DNA from 3 places in the Streptomyces sp. NPDC059371 genome. Region 2 is predicted to be linked to each of the others. Evidence: riboswitches for the same ligand, from Rfam matches in the RefSeq annotation. Region 2 holds a riboswitch; each other region holds the start of a gene.
What was found. A riboswitch is a leader RNA that binds a small molecule or an ion and turns the genes downstream of it on or off. The one in region 2 is predicted to bind thiamine pyrophosphate.
Positions count from the first base shown of each region.

Region 1: linked by a shared signal. The riboswitch ahead of ACFXGX_RS30150 (thiamine ABC transporter substrate binding subunit) and the one ahead of thiC (phosphomethylpyrimidine synthase ThiC) in region 2 are both predicted to bind thiamine pyrophosphate.
Region 3: linked by a shared signal. The riboswitch ahead of thiO (glycine oxidase ThiO) and the one ahead of thiC (phosphomethylpyrimidine synthase ThiC) in region 2 are both predicted to bind thiamine pyrophosphate.

Region 1 is NZ_JBHYXD010000069.1:41,497-46,054, reverse strand. Features, by position in the region: gene ACFXGX_RS30155 (ABC transporter permease) at 1-1,541, opposite strand, end outside; gene ACFXGX_RS30150 (thiamine ABC transporter substrate binding subunit) at 1,517-2,614, opposite strand; TPP riboswitch at 2,691-2,796, opposite strand; gene rlmN (23S rRNA (adenine(2503)-C(2))-methyltransferase RlmN) at 2,877-3,983, opposite strand; gene ACFXGX_RS30140 (TetR/AcrR family transcriptional regulator) at 4,146-4,558, opposite strand, start outside.
Region 2 is NZ_JBHYXD010000010.1:28,440-32,997, reverse strand. Features, by position in the region: gene ACFXGX_RS08570 (IclR family transcriptional regulator) at 1-165, shown strand, start outside; gene ACFXGX_RS08565 (SsgA family sporulation/cell division regulator) at 267-704, shown strand; gene ACFXGX_RS08560 (YibE/F family protein) at 787-2,304, opposite strand; TPP riboswitch at 2,376-2,532, shown strand; gene thiC (phosphomethylpyrimidine synthase ThiC) at 2,525-4,345, shown strand; gene ACFXGX_RS08550 (VOC family protein) at 4,403-4,558, opposite strand, start outside.
Region 3 is NZ_JBHYXD010000005.1:152,474-157,031, forward strand. Features, by position in the region: gene ACFXGX_RS05180 (thiazole synthase) at 235-1,029, opposite strand; gene thiS (sulfur carrier protein ThiS) at 1,033-1,233, opposite strand; gene thiO (glycine oxidase ThiO) at 1,230-2,396, opposite strand; TPP riboswitch at 2,394-2,506, opposite strand; gene ACFXGX_RS05195 (hypothetical protein) at 2,559-2,936, shown strand; gene ACFXGX_RS05200 (NAD(P)/FAD-dependent oxidoreductase) at 2,969-4,207, shown strand; gene ACFXGX_RS05205 (Rv2175c family DNA-binding protein) at 4,273-4,558, shown strand, end outside.

The sequences.
Region 1 (4,558 bases), on a different contig from region 2:
AAGGCGAAACCGGCCGCGATCAGCAGGGCCCGCCGCACCATCGGAAGATCGACCTCGCGCCACACCCGCCACGGCGACGCCCCGAGGACGGCCGCGGCCTCCCGCAGCCGCCCGTCCACCGCGCGCAGCACGGGCAGCATGGTCCGTACGACGAAGGGGACGCCGACCAGCGCCTGTGCCAGCGGCACGAGGATCCAGCTCGCGCGCAGGTCGAGCGGCGGCTCGTCCAGGGCGATCAGGAACCCGAAGCCCACGGTCACCGCGGAGACGCCGAGCGGCAGCATCAGCAGTGCGTCGAAGCCCCGCATCAGCCGGCCGGCGCGCCGGGTGAGGGCGGCCGCGGCCAGACCGCCGATCAGCACGGCGATGGCGGTGGCGGCGAGCGCGTACTCCAGGGAGTTGCCGACCGCCTCGATCGGGGCGACGAGGAAGACGCCTCCGTCGTCGTCGGCCAGGGCCCGGTAGTAGCCGAGTCCCGGGGCGTCGAGGGACCGCTGGACGAGGACCGCGAGCGGCAGCACGAGCAGCACCGCGATGCTCACGAGCACGCCCGCGAGGAGCGCCCACTGTCCGCCGCCGCGGGGCCGGCGCGCGGTGGTGTCCGGGGCCACCAGACGCAGGGCGGTCTCCCGTCGGCGTACGGTCGCCGCGTGCACGGCGAGGATCGCGCCGACGGCGACGAACTGGACGATCGTCAGCACGGCCGCCGTCGTGAGGTCGAAGATCTCGGAGGTCTGCCGGTAGATCTCGACTTCGAGGGTCGAGAAGGTCGGGCCGCCGAGGATCTGCACCACGCCGAACGAGGTGAAGGTGAAGAGGAAGACCATGAGGGCGGCGGCGGCCACGGCGGGTCCGAGCGCGGGCAGCGTCACCCTGCGCCAGGCCGCCAGGCGCGAGGCCCCGAGCATGCGTGCGGCCTCCTCCTGGCGCGGGTCGAGCTGCGACCAGAGCCCGCCGACGGTCCGTACGACCACGGCGTAGTTGAAGAAGACGTGCGCGAGGAGGATGGCCCACACGGTGCTGTCCAGGCGTACGCCCCACAGCTCGTCGAGCAGTCCGCCCCGGCCGACCAGCGCGAGGAACGCCGTGCCGACGACCACGGTCGGAAGGACGAAGGGCACCGTCACCACGGCCCGGAGAATCCGTTTGCCGCGGAAGTCGAAGCGCGCGAAGACGTACGCGCCGGGGAGCGCGACCAGCAGCGTGAGCGCCGTCGAGGCGAGCGCCTGCCAGGTGGTGAACCACAGCACGTGCCGGATGTCGGGGCGGGTCGCGACGTCCCAGACGCGGCCCAGTTGCCAGCCGCCGTCCGTATGGAGCCCGCGCGAGACGATCGCGGCGACGGGATAGGCGAAGAAGAGCGCGAAGAACACGACGGGCAGCGCCATCAGGGCGAACCGCGCCGCGTTCTGTCCGCAGGCCGGGCGCGGAGTCCGGTCGGCGCGGTCCCGCCCGCCGGGCCCGGCCGGTCCGGCGGTCCTCTCGGGACCGCCGGCCTTCACCGTCCCGTCGGCGGCTACTTCAGTACGAGCGAGGTCCACGACTTGACCCACTGGTCGCGGTCGGCGGCGATCTTCGCGGACGCCAGGGTCTGGGGATGCTCGGCCTGCGGACCGTACCGGGTGAACTCGGCCGGTACCCGCGCGCCCTCACGGACCGGGTAGACGAACATGTTGAGCGGCATGTCCTCCTGGAACTCCTTGGTGAGCAGGAAGTCCAGGAGCGCCTTGCCGCCCTTGGCGTTCTTGGCGTTGCTGAGCAGGCCCGCGTACTCGACCTGCCGGAAGCAGGTGCCGTCCGCGACGCCGGTCGGGGCCGTGGCGGGCTTCGGGTCGCCGTAGATGACCTCGGCGGGCGGCGAGGAGGCGTACGAGACGACGAGCGGCCGGTCTGCCTTGGCCTTCCTGCCGCCGGCGGACCCCGAGAACTCCTCGTTGTAGGCCTGCTCCCAGCCGTCCACGACCTTGACGCCGTTGGCCTTGAGCTTCTTCCAGTAGCCCTGCCAGTTCTCGTCGCCGTAGTGCGCGGCGGACCCGAGCAGGAAGCCGAGGCCGGGCGAGGAGGTGGCGGCGTTCTCGGTGACCAGGAGGTTCTTGTACGCGGGCTTGGCCAGGTCGTCGAAGGACCGCGGCGGGGCCAGCTTGTGCTTGCTGAACCAGGCCTTGTCGTAGTTGACGCAGATGTCGCCCGTGTCGACGGGCGTGACCCGGTGCTTGTCCTGGTCGGTCCGGTACTCCGGCAGGACCTGGTCCGCGCCCTTGGCCTCGTACGGCTGGAAGAGCCCGTTGTCGAGCGCGCGGGAGAGCAGGGTGTTGTCGACGCCGAAGAGGACGTCGCCCTGGGGGTTGTCCTTGGTCAGGATGGCCTTGTTCACGGCCTGCCCGGCGTCGCCGTCCTTGAGGACGCGGACCTTGTAGCCGGACCGCTTCTCGAAGTCCGCCAGGACGTTCTTCGACACGAGCCACGAGTCGTGGCTGACGAGCGTGATCGTCTTCGAGTCGCCCGAGCCGGTGGCGTCGGACGAGCCGCACGCGGACAGCACGGGCAGCGCGACGAGGCCGAGCCCGACGGCCGTGACCGCGAGCCGTCTGCCGCCGCTGGTGTTGTTGATCACTGATTCCTCCTGGGTGACCAGGAAGAGACGCGGCCCTGCCCGGGACCTCTGACGGTTCCCGGGCAGGGCGCAACAGCTTGAGTAATGACCGAACTTCCTACCCAGAATGACCTGGGCAAGGTTCAGAGGGTCTGCGGTCTGTCCCGCACTCTCAGCGCTGTGGCGCTCCCCTGTCGGAATATGAAGATGTCGGACGGTGAAGATGCCGGGCTATGACGACATCGAACGACGAAGATGACGAAACAGACCGACTCGGTTCAGACTACCGCTCGGTCGCGGCGAGCTGACCACACGCCCCGTCGATCTCCTGGCCCCGGGTGTCCCGGACGGTGACCGTGACGCCGTGGGCGGCGATCGCCTCGACGAACGCCTTCTCGTCCTCGGGCCGCGACGCGGTCCACTTCGAGCCCGGGGTCGGGTTCAGCGGGATGAGGTTGACGTGCACGGGCTTGCCCTTGAGCATCCGGCCGAGCCGGTCGCCCCGCCAGGCCTGGTCGTTGATGTCGCGGATCAGCGCGTACTCGATGGACAGACGGCGTCCGGACCGGTCCGCGTATCCCCAGCCGGCGTCGAGCACCTCGCGCACCTGCCACCGTGTGTTCACGGGGACGAGGGTGTCACGCAGTTCGTCGTCCGGGGCGTGCAGGGAGATCGCGAGCCGGCACTTGAAGCCCTCGTCCGCGAACCGGTTGATCGCGGGAACCAGACCGACCGTCGAGACGGTGATACCGCGCTGCGACAGCCCCAGCCCGTCCGGCTCGGGGTCGGTGAGGGCGCGGATCGAGCCGACCACCCGCTTGTAGTTGGCGAGCGGCTCGCCCATCCCCATGAAGACGATGTTGCTCAGCCGCGCCGGACCCCCGGGGATCTCGCCGTCACGCAGCGCCCGCATCCCGTCGACGATCTGGTGCACGATCTCGCCGGTCGACAGGTTCCGGTCGAGGCCGGCCTGTCCGGTGGCGCAGAACGGGCAGTTCATCCCGCAGCCCGCCTGCGAACTGATGCACATGGTCACCCGGTCCGGGTAGCGCATGAGCACGGACTCGACGAGCGTGCCGTCGAAGAGCCGCCACAGGGTCTTGCGGGTGGTGTCCTGGTCGGTCGACAGGTGCCGCACGACCGTCATCAGCTCGGGAAGCAGCGCTTCCTGGAGCTTGCCGCGCGAGGCGGCCGGGATGTCCGTCCACTCGGCGGGGTCGTGCGCGTACCGGGCGAAGTAGTGCTGCGAGAGCTGCTTGGCACGAAACGGCTTCTCACCGATCGCGGCAACCGCCTCTTTGCGCTCGGCAGGCGTGAGATCGGCAAGGTGCCGCGGCGGCTTCTTGGCTCCGCGCGGCGAGACAAAGGTGAGTTCTCCGGGCTTAGGCATGGCGTAACCAGTGTCGCAGATCGTTTGGCCCCGCCCAGGTCGGATGGGCGAGGGGCCTGTCACCCTCCGGTGTCCCCTGTCACCCTTGGTCAACGCTTCACGGCCCAGAGACGGCCCAGCGGTCGCTGTACGTGCCGGCCGGCGCCGTCAGCCGGCCCCCGGTCAGTCCGTGCGCTGCTGCGGTTCGGACTGCCCGGTGCCGCTCTCGGTGAGAGCCGTGCGCGCGGCCTCCAGCAGTTCTTCGGAGAGCGGGTTGCCCCGGGTGGCGCGGGCGAGGACGAGAGCACCGACCATGGTGCAGAACTGGGCCATGCCGTCGTCGTCGCCGGTGGCCAGCCGAGCGGCGCGGTTCCGTACCCCGTCGATGTAGACGTGGCGGGCGCGGGCGGCCTGGTCGGGCTCGCGCCCCAGGTCAGCGGCGAATCCGGAGACGGGGCAGCCCTCCCCGGCGTGATCGCGGTGCCAGACCGAGAGGTAGTCCTCGATCAGCGTCCGGCGGGCGGCCTCGTGCGCCTCGTGATCCTCGAGCGCCACGGCCGAGTGCGCCGCCTGCTCGGCGAAGGCGTGGGCGATGG
Region 2 (4,558 bases):
GGCACGGTCTGCGCCGCGATCCCGGTCACGGCGGGCAGTTCGGCCGCCGTCGTGGCCTTCTCCCTCCCGTCCCACCAGGGCGACCGCCTGATCCCCACGGCACGGAGACTCCAGAGCGAGGTGGGCCGCCTGCTAGGAACACTCGCCATCTCTATCAGTATCTGAAAACTCACTCCTTGTAATTAGGCATGCACGTTGAGCAAGATTTCCAGCAGTGTCAGGTGGGACGACTGCTGGCCAGTCGACAGCAAACGACGGGGTAGGCGATGCGTGAGTCGGTGCAGGCAGAGGTCATGATGAGCTTCCTCGTGTCCGAGGAGCTGTGCTTCCGCATTCCTGTCGAGCTGCGATACGAGACCTGTGATCCGTACGCGGTGCGGCTGACCTTCCACTTGCCCGGCGACGCGCCGGTGACCTGGGCGTTCGGACGGGAACTGCTCATCGACGGGGTGGGCAGGCCCTGCGGTGACGGCGATGTGCACATCGCTCCGGCCGACCCGGAGGCCCTCGGAGAGGTGCTGATCCGGCTTCAGGTCGGCGGTGATCACGCGCTGTTCCGGTCCGGGACCGCGCCGCTCGTCGCGTTCCTCGACCGGACGGACCGGCTCGTGCCGCTCGGGCAGGAACGCTCTCTCGAGGGTTTCGACACATCCCTCGACGCGGTGCTCGACCGCATCCTCTCGGAGGAGCAGAGCGCGGGCTGACGCACCGGTCGGCCCGGAGCGGAGGAACGCTTCCTCACGAGGGCCGCCGGTGCAGGATGGTTTCAGCGCCACCTGGGACGGGTCAGTGCTTGCGGCGACGCCCCTTGCCGCTCCGTGCCGGGGTCCTGTCGGCCGCGGGCTGCGCGGGGACGGGCGCGCCGCCCTCGCGGTCCGCCGCGACCACCAGGGCGGCCAGCGCGGTCGTCACCGGCACCGCGGCGACCAGACCGATCGATCCGACGAGTGTCCGCACGATCTCCTCGGCGACCAGTTCGCTGTTGGCGACGGTGTCCACGCTGCTCTGCGCGATCGAGAAGAGCAGCAGCAGCGGCAGGGCGGCGCCCGCGTAGGCCAGGACGAGCGTGTTGACGACCGACGCGATGTGGTCGCGGCCGATACGGATACCCGCCCGGTACAGACCGCGCCGGCCCATCGTGGGGTTCGCCTCGTGCAGTTCCCAGACCGCGGACGTCTGCGTCACCGTCACGTCGTCCAGGACACCGAGCGAACCGATGATGACGCCGGCCAGCAGCAGGCCGCTCATGTCGATGGACGGGTACAGGCCGTGGATCAGGCCGGTGCTGTCGTCGGTGTTGCCGGTCAGCACAGCCCAGTCGATGAAGAACGAGCCGAGGAAACCGATCAGCACCAGGGAGAGCAGGGTGCCGACCACCGCCACGGACGTCCGGGCCGACAGACCGTGACACATGTAGAGCGCGATCAGCATGATCGCGCTGGACCCGACGACGGCCACGAGCAGCGGGTTCGAGCCCTGCAGGATCGCGGGCAGGATGAAGAAGTTCAGGATCACGAAGCTGATGGCCAGGGCGACCAGCGCCATGATGCCGCGCATCCTGCCGATCACCACGACGACCACCGCGAAGATCACGGCGAGCAGCGTCAGGGGCAGCTTCCGGTTCGCGTCCGTGACGGAGTACTGGAGGTCCTTGGGGGCGGACGGCTCGTACGCGACAACGACCTTCTCGCTCTGGTGCAACTGCCGTGACTGGTCCGGCTGGACGATCTCGGTGAACGTGCGGCCCTTGTCCTTTCCGGTGTCGATCCGGACGGTCGCCTTCTTGCACTCCCCCGAGGCCCGGCTCTGAGCCGAGGCACCCCCGGTGGCGGAGGCGTCGCCCGCCGAGGTCCCGGAGGAGGCGTTCACGGACTTGCAGTCCAGCTGGTCGATCTTCGTGACCGTCGCCTGCTGGGTCTGCCGGTCGAAGCCGACACCGGTGCGCTCGTGGGCCGGCGCGCCGCCGGGCCACAGGAGCACGAGACCCGCCACGACCGCCGCCGCGAAGGGGATCAGTACCGCGGCGATGACCTTGCGCAGATGTTTGGAGACCGGCGCCGCGGGACCGTGGCTGTGGGAATGCCCGTGCCCGGCGCCCGCGGGCTCGCTGTGCCCGCGGCGGGAACCCGGCTCGTGCCCGTCGCCCGAACCGTGATGATCACCGTCCGGTCCGTGCCCATGTCCGTTCCCCTGCTCATGCTGGTGCTCGGGGCCGGTGCCGGAGCCATGTCCGCGGCCGCCGTCGGAGCCGGGACGGCGCGGTGGCTCGGAGGGGGGAAACGAGTGCTGCCGGGTCGTCGTCACCGCCCGATCATCGCAAGAACGTCAAGGGCCCTCTGTTCACCGCGCCAAATATGACGCTAGCGTGGAGGCACCTTTGCACACGCGGGAGCTCGGAGCACCGGGCTGAGAGGACGCTGACCTCCGTCTTCGCGATGTTTCACATGAAACATCGGCGATCGGAAGCCGCTGCGTCGACCGCTGAACCTGTTACCGGGTAATGCCGGCGTAGGGAGTAGGTCAGATGACCGACAAGGATGTACGCATGCCTGCCTCCGGACGGACGGACGGGGCTTCGCCGCCGTCTCCGGACGGCCAGGACAGGCAGTCCATCGGCTGGCACAAGGCGTACGTCGAGGGCACACGCCCCGATCTGCGGGTGCCGGTCCGCCAGGTGCACCTCACCAACGGGCAGTCCGTGACGCTGTACGACACGTCCGGCCCGTACACCGATCCGACCGTCGACACCGATGTGCGCAGGGGGCTGGCGCCGCTGCGTGAGAGCTGGATCATCGGGCGCGGAGACACCGAGGAGTACGCGGGCCGTCCCGTTCGCCCCGAGGACGACGGGATCAAGCACACGTCCCCGCGCGGAGGGCTGCGCAACCTCGACGCGGTCTTCCCCGGCCGGCCGCGTCAGCCACGCCGTGGGCGGCCCGGCCGGGCGGTCACCCAACTGGCCTACGCGCGACGCGGGGAGATCACGCCCGAGATGGAGTTCGTGGCGCTCCGCGAGAACGTCGACCCCGAGGTCGTACGGGAGGAGATCGCCGCGGGCCGGGCGGTGCTGCCCGTGAACGTCAACCATCCGGAGATCGAGCCGATGATCATCGGTAAACGGTTCCTGGTGAAGGTCAACGCCAACATCGGCAATTCCGCGGTGACTTCCTCCATCGAGGAGGAGGTGGAGAAGATGACCTGGGCGACCCGCTGGGGCGCCGACACGGTCATGGACCTGTCCACCGGTCGCAACATCCACACCACCCGTGAATGGGTGCTGCGCAACTCCCCCGTACCCATCGGCACCGTGCCGCTCTATCAGGCGCTGGAGAAGGTCGACGGCCGTGCCGAGGAGCTGACCTGGGAGATCTACAAGGACACCGTCATCGAACAGGCCGAGCAGGGCGTGGACTACATGACGGTCCACGCGGGTGTGCGCCTGGCGTACGTGCCGCTCACCGCGAACCGCAAGACCGGCATCGTCTCGCGCGGCGGCTCGATCATGGCCGCCTGGTGCCTCGCGCACCACAAGGAGTCGTTCCTGTACGAGAACTTCGAGGAGCTCTGCGAGATCCTCGCCGCGTACGACGTCACCTACTCGCTCGGCGACGGGCTGCGGCCGGGGTCCATCGCGGACGCCAACGACGCCGCGCAATTCGCCGAGTTGAGGACGCTCGGGGAACTCAACGCGGTCGCGAAGCGTTTTCAGGTACAGACGATGATCGAAGGCCCGGGACACGTCCCGATGCACAAGATCAAGGAGAACATCGACCTTCAGCAGGAGATCTGTGATGAAGCTCCGTTCTATACCCTCGGCCCGCTGACGACGGACGTCGCGCCGGCGTACGACCACATCACTTCCGGCATCGGTGCCGCGATGATCGCCTGGTGGGGCACGGCCATGCTCTGCTACGTCACGCCCAAGGAGCACTTGGGCCTGCCCGATCGTGACGACGTCAAGACCGGCGTCATCACCTACAAGATCGCCGCCCACGCGGCCGACCTCGCCAAGGGGCACCCGGGTGCGCAGGAGTGGGATGACGCGCTCTCCGACGCCCGCTTCGAGTTCCGGTGGGAGGACCAGTTCAACCTGGCTCTCGACCCGGACACGGCGCGGGAGTTCCACGACCAGACACTGCCGGCCGAGCCCGCCAAGACGGCCCACTTCTGCTCCATGTGCGGGCCGAAGTTCTGCTCGATGAAGATCAGCCAGGACATCAACGAGCGGTTCGGCGGTGAAGCGGCCGACGGTGCCTCCGCCGCGGAGATCTCCGAGGGCATGCTTCAGAAGTCCCGGGAGTTCGCGGAGGCCGGCAACCGCGTGTACCTGCCGCTGGCCGACTGAGCCGGCCCACGGGGGCGCGGTCCGGGGATCACACCCGGACCGCGGTCCCCGGCCCGGTCACGGTGTGACGTCCTGCGGGTACCAGCGCAGTTCGACGGTGTTGCCGTCCGGGTCCCGGACATAGACCGACGTCGCGGTGCCACGCGCGCCGAAGCGTTCCACGGGCCCTTCGAGCACGGTGAAGGATCCCGACGCGATGACCCGGTCCCAGTC
Region 3 (4,558 bases), on a different contig from region 2:
AGGGCGATTCAGGGGTCCGACTGCATCCGAGCTGTGACGCACAACGGGCGTACGAAGATATGTTCGTCGTACGGATGTCCGATCATGTGCCGTCTGTCACCACAAGGACGCAACGCGACAACCCGACCGCACACGCGGCCGGAAACCGACGGCTGGTGAAACCGACGGCTGGTGGAAACCGACGCCAGGCGGAAGCCGACGGCGGAGGGAAGCCGACGCGGGGCGGGCCGGGGCTCAGAACGCCGGGCGCTCCGGGTCCAGCACCGCCATGCCCTCCACGGGAGAGGACGCCGCCGCGAAGTGCCGCCGCGGGATGCGCCCCGCCCGCCGCGCCAGACGACCCGCCTCCACCGCGTGCCGCATGGCCTCCGCCATCAGCACGGGCTCCTGCGCCCGTGTCACCGCCGAGGCCAGCATCACCCCCGCGCACCCCAGCTCCATCGCGAGCGCGGCGTCCGACGCCGTGCCCGCTCCCGCGTCCAGGATCACCGGCACGCGCGCGTTCTCGACGATCAGCTCGAAGTTGTGCGGGTTGCGGATCCCGAGCCCGGACCCGATGGGCGAGCCGAGCGGCATGATCGCCGCACAGCCGACGTCCTCCAGCTTCCGTGCCAGCACCGGGTCGTCGTTCGTGTACGGCAGCACGGTGAAGCCGTCGTCGACCAGCGTCTCCGCCGCGTCGAGCAGCTCGATCGGATCGGGCAGCAGGGTGCGCTCGTCGGCGATGACCTCCAGCTTGACCAGATCGGTGCCCAGCGCCTCGCGCGCCAGACGGGCCGTCAGCACGGCCTCGCCCGCGGTGTAGCAGCCGGCCGTGTTCGGCAGGACGCGGATGTTCAGCCGGGCCAGCACCGACAGGACCGAGCCGTGCACGGACGCGTCCACGCGCCGCATCGCGACCGTCGTCAGCTCCGTGCCGGACGCCACCAGGGAGCGCTCCAGCACGTCGAGGCTGGGCGCGCCGCCCGTCCCCATGATCAGCCGGGACGCGTAGACCGTACCGCCGAGGACGAAGGGGTCGTCTGCCATGGGTCAGCCTCCTTGGACGGCGGTGAGGACTTCGACGCGGTCGCCCTCGGCGAGCGCGGTGGACGGCCACTGCGCGCGCGGGACGACGGTCTCGTTCAGGGCGGCGGCCACCCCGGACGACGACACGGTGAGGGTCGCGACGAGCGCGTCGAGAGCGGTCCCGGCGTCGATCAGCCGCCGCTCCCCATTGACGACGATGTTCATACCGGCAGCTCCGTGAGGGCCGAGGCGCCGAAGCGCAGGGGGGTGAAGGGGCGGGCTTCGGCGGGGAGTTCGCCGGTGGTCAGCACGTGGGCCATCACGTCGCCGGTCACGGGCGTCAGGAGCACACCGTTGCGGTGGTGCCCGGTGGCCAGCAGCAGCCCGTCCAGGGCGCTCGGGCCGAGCAGCGGGGCGTTGTCGGGCGAGCCGGGGCGCAGCCCCGCGCGGGTCTCGGTGAGCGGCAGCTCGGTGATCCCGGGGACCAGCTCGTGGGCGTCGCGCAGCAGCTCGTACACGCCGCCCGCCGTCACGGTGGTGTCCCAGCCCAGCTCCTCGCTGGTCGCGCCCACCACGAGTTCGCCGTTCTCGCGCGGCACCAGGTAGACGTGGCTGCCGCGCACCACGGCCCGCACGGTCCGGTTCAGGAAGGGCGCGTACCGTCGCGGCACGGTCAGCCGCAGCACCTGCCCCTTGACCGGGCGCACCGGCGGCACGGCGTCCTCGGGGACGCCCGCCAGGCGCCCGCTGAGGCTGCCCCCGGCCAGCACCACCCGGTCGGCGGCGAGTTCGGTGCCGTCCGTGGTGACGACACCGGTCGCCCGCTCCCGTACGACGCTCAGACGCTCCGCCCAGGTCCGGTGCACGGTCACCCCGGCCCGCTCGCACGCGGTGACCAGGGCGGCGGCGAGGCGCCGCGGGTCGATCTGGTGGTCGCCGTCCACCCGCAGACCCCCGCGCACGCCGGGCGCGAGCATCGGTTCCAGACGGCGGCACTCACGGCCGCTCAGCCACTCCGACTCCAGCCCCGAGCGGACCTGGAGCGCGTGCAGTTCCCGCAGATGGGCGCGGTCGTCGGCGTCCAGCGCGACGGCCAGCGTGCCGCTCCGGCGATATCCGAGGTCCTGTCCGGCCGCCTCGGTGAGCTCGGCGGCGAAGTCCGGATAGCGGCGCGCGGAGGCGAGGTTGAGGCCCAGCAGGGTCTCCTCGCCGAAGTGCAGCTCGGTGACGGCGGCCAGCATCCCGGCCGCGACCTGTGCGGCGCCACCGCCCGGCTCGGGGTCCACGAGCGCGGTCGTGAACCCGCGCTGCGCGGCCCGCCAGGCCGTCACCAGACCGATGATCCCGCCCCCGACGACGAGGACGTCCGACGAACGTGCAGACGGCATGGGCGTCCAGCCCCTCCCTTCGCCGGCATGACCCGGATCAGGTTCGTACGGTCGGAGGCCGCCCAGCCTCCCTCTCAGCCCGGTACGTCCGGGCTCCCGCGAGTGCTTTACGTTGGCCACCCTAGCCCGCCTCCGTCCGTCTCAGTAAGGGAGCCTCCGCCCATGGCGCGACCGCTCGACGGCCTCGTGCTCGCCCCCGTCGCCGACCAGGCCCCGGGCCAGGTGGGCACCCGCACCCGGTTCACCTATCACGAGGAGGACGGCGTGGTCTGGGCCGACTACGCCGGCGGCGACGTCGTCCGCGGACATCTCGTCGGCACCCGCGAGGGTGACCGCCTCGACTTCCGGTACGTGCAGCTCAAGCGGGACGGGACCACCGCGTCGGGCCACTGCGTGTCCCTCGTCGTGGAACTGCCCGACGGCCGGGTGCGGTTGGAGGAGACCTGGACGTGGGAGTCGCAGCCGGGCGCCGGGACGAGCGTGGTGGAGGAACCGCGCGCGACCGGCCGTGTGCAACAGGTCACCGAGCACGTCCGCTGACTGACGAATCGTCACGTGTCTATGGTGATCAGGTGAGCGATCAGACGCAGGCACAGTCCCCGTCGCACAGGCGCACGGCACGACGGGTCGTCGTGGTGGGCGCGGGCATGGCCGGGGTGCAGACCGCGGTCGCCCTGCGCGAACAGGGCTTCACGGGCACCGTCACGCTGATCGGCGCGGAGCCGCATCAGCCCTACGACCGGCCGCCGCTGTCCAAGGCCGTCCTGCTCGGCAAGTCCGAGGGCTCCGCCTTCGACATCGACTTCGAGGCCCTGGACATCGACCTCCGGCTGGGCAGCGAGGCGCACGGCGTGCGCCCCGGGGACCACGAACTGGACACGGACGCGGGATCCGTCCCGTACGACGTCCTGGTCGTCGCCACCGGCGCCGAACCGATCCGGCTCCCCGGCGCCGAAGACGTGCCCGGCGTGCATCTGCTGCGCACCCTGGACGACGCCGACCGGCTGCGTCCCGTACTCACCCGGCAGCACGACATCGTGGTGGTCGGAGCGGGCTGGATCGGCGCCGAGTTCGCCACGGCGGCGCGCGAGGCGGGCTGCGCGGTCACCGTCGTCGAAGCCGCCGACCGGCCGCTCGCCGGGGCGCTGCCGCCCGAGGTGGCCGCCCCGATGGCCGCCTGGTACGCGGACAGCGGGGCCTCGCTGCGCACCGGCGCGCGCGTGGAGCGCGTCGAACCCGGCGCGGTGATCCTGGACGACGGCTCCCGGGTGCCCGCGGACGCCGTCGTGGTCGGGATCGGCGCGCGGCCCGCCACCGCCTGGATCGCCGGCTCCGGCATCGAGCTCGGCGCCCACCGCGAGATCGTCGCCGACGACCATCTGCGCACCTCCCTGCCGGACGTCTACGCGGTCGGCGACTGCGCCTCCTTCCCGTCCGGCCGCTACGAGGAACGCCTCCTCGTCCATCACTGGGACAACGCCCTCCAGGGCCCGCGCACGGTCGCCCTGAACATCGTCGGAGAGACGCCCGCGGCCTACGACCCCGTGCCGTACTTCTGGTCCGAGCAGTTCGGCCGTTTCGTGCAGTACGTCGGCCACCACGCGCCCGCCGACACCCTGGTGTGGCGCGGCGACCCCTCGGGCGCCTCCTGGTCGGTGTGCTGGCTCCGCGAGACGCGGCTCGTCGCCCTCCTGGCGGTGGGCCGCCCGAGGGATCTCGCCCAGGGCCGCAGGCTGATCGAGGCGGGCGTCACGATGGATCCGGTGCTGCTCGCGAACCCGTCGAGGCCGCTGAAGGGCGCCACGGCCTGATCCCGTCACCCCGGGTCGGACGCCCTCGGCTTCCGGCTGTCGGTCCGGGATGGCAGGCTTGTCCCGTGACCGAGATTGACGCAAAGATCGATGCTCTCGTCCCCGCCTGGCTCACCCTCCCCGACATCGCCGAACAGTTCGGCGTCGAGGTGACGCGCGTCCGGCAGCTGGTCAAGGACGGCCAGCTCATCGCCGTACGCCGTGGTGAGAACCGCGCGCTGCACGTCCCCGCCGACTTCATCGACGCGGACGAACAGAAGGTCGTCAAGGGCCTGGCCGGCACCCTGACGCTCCTGAGGGACGACGGCTTCTCCGACGAAGAGGCCCTGGAGTGGCTCTTCACCCCCGACC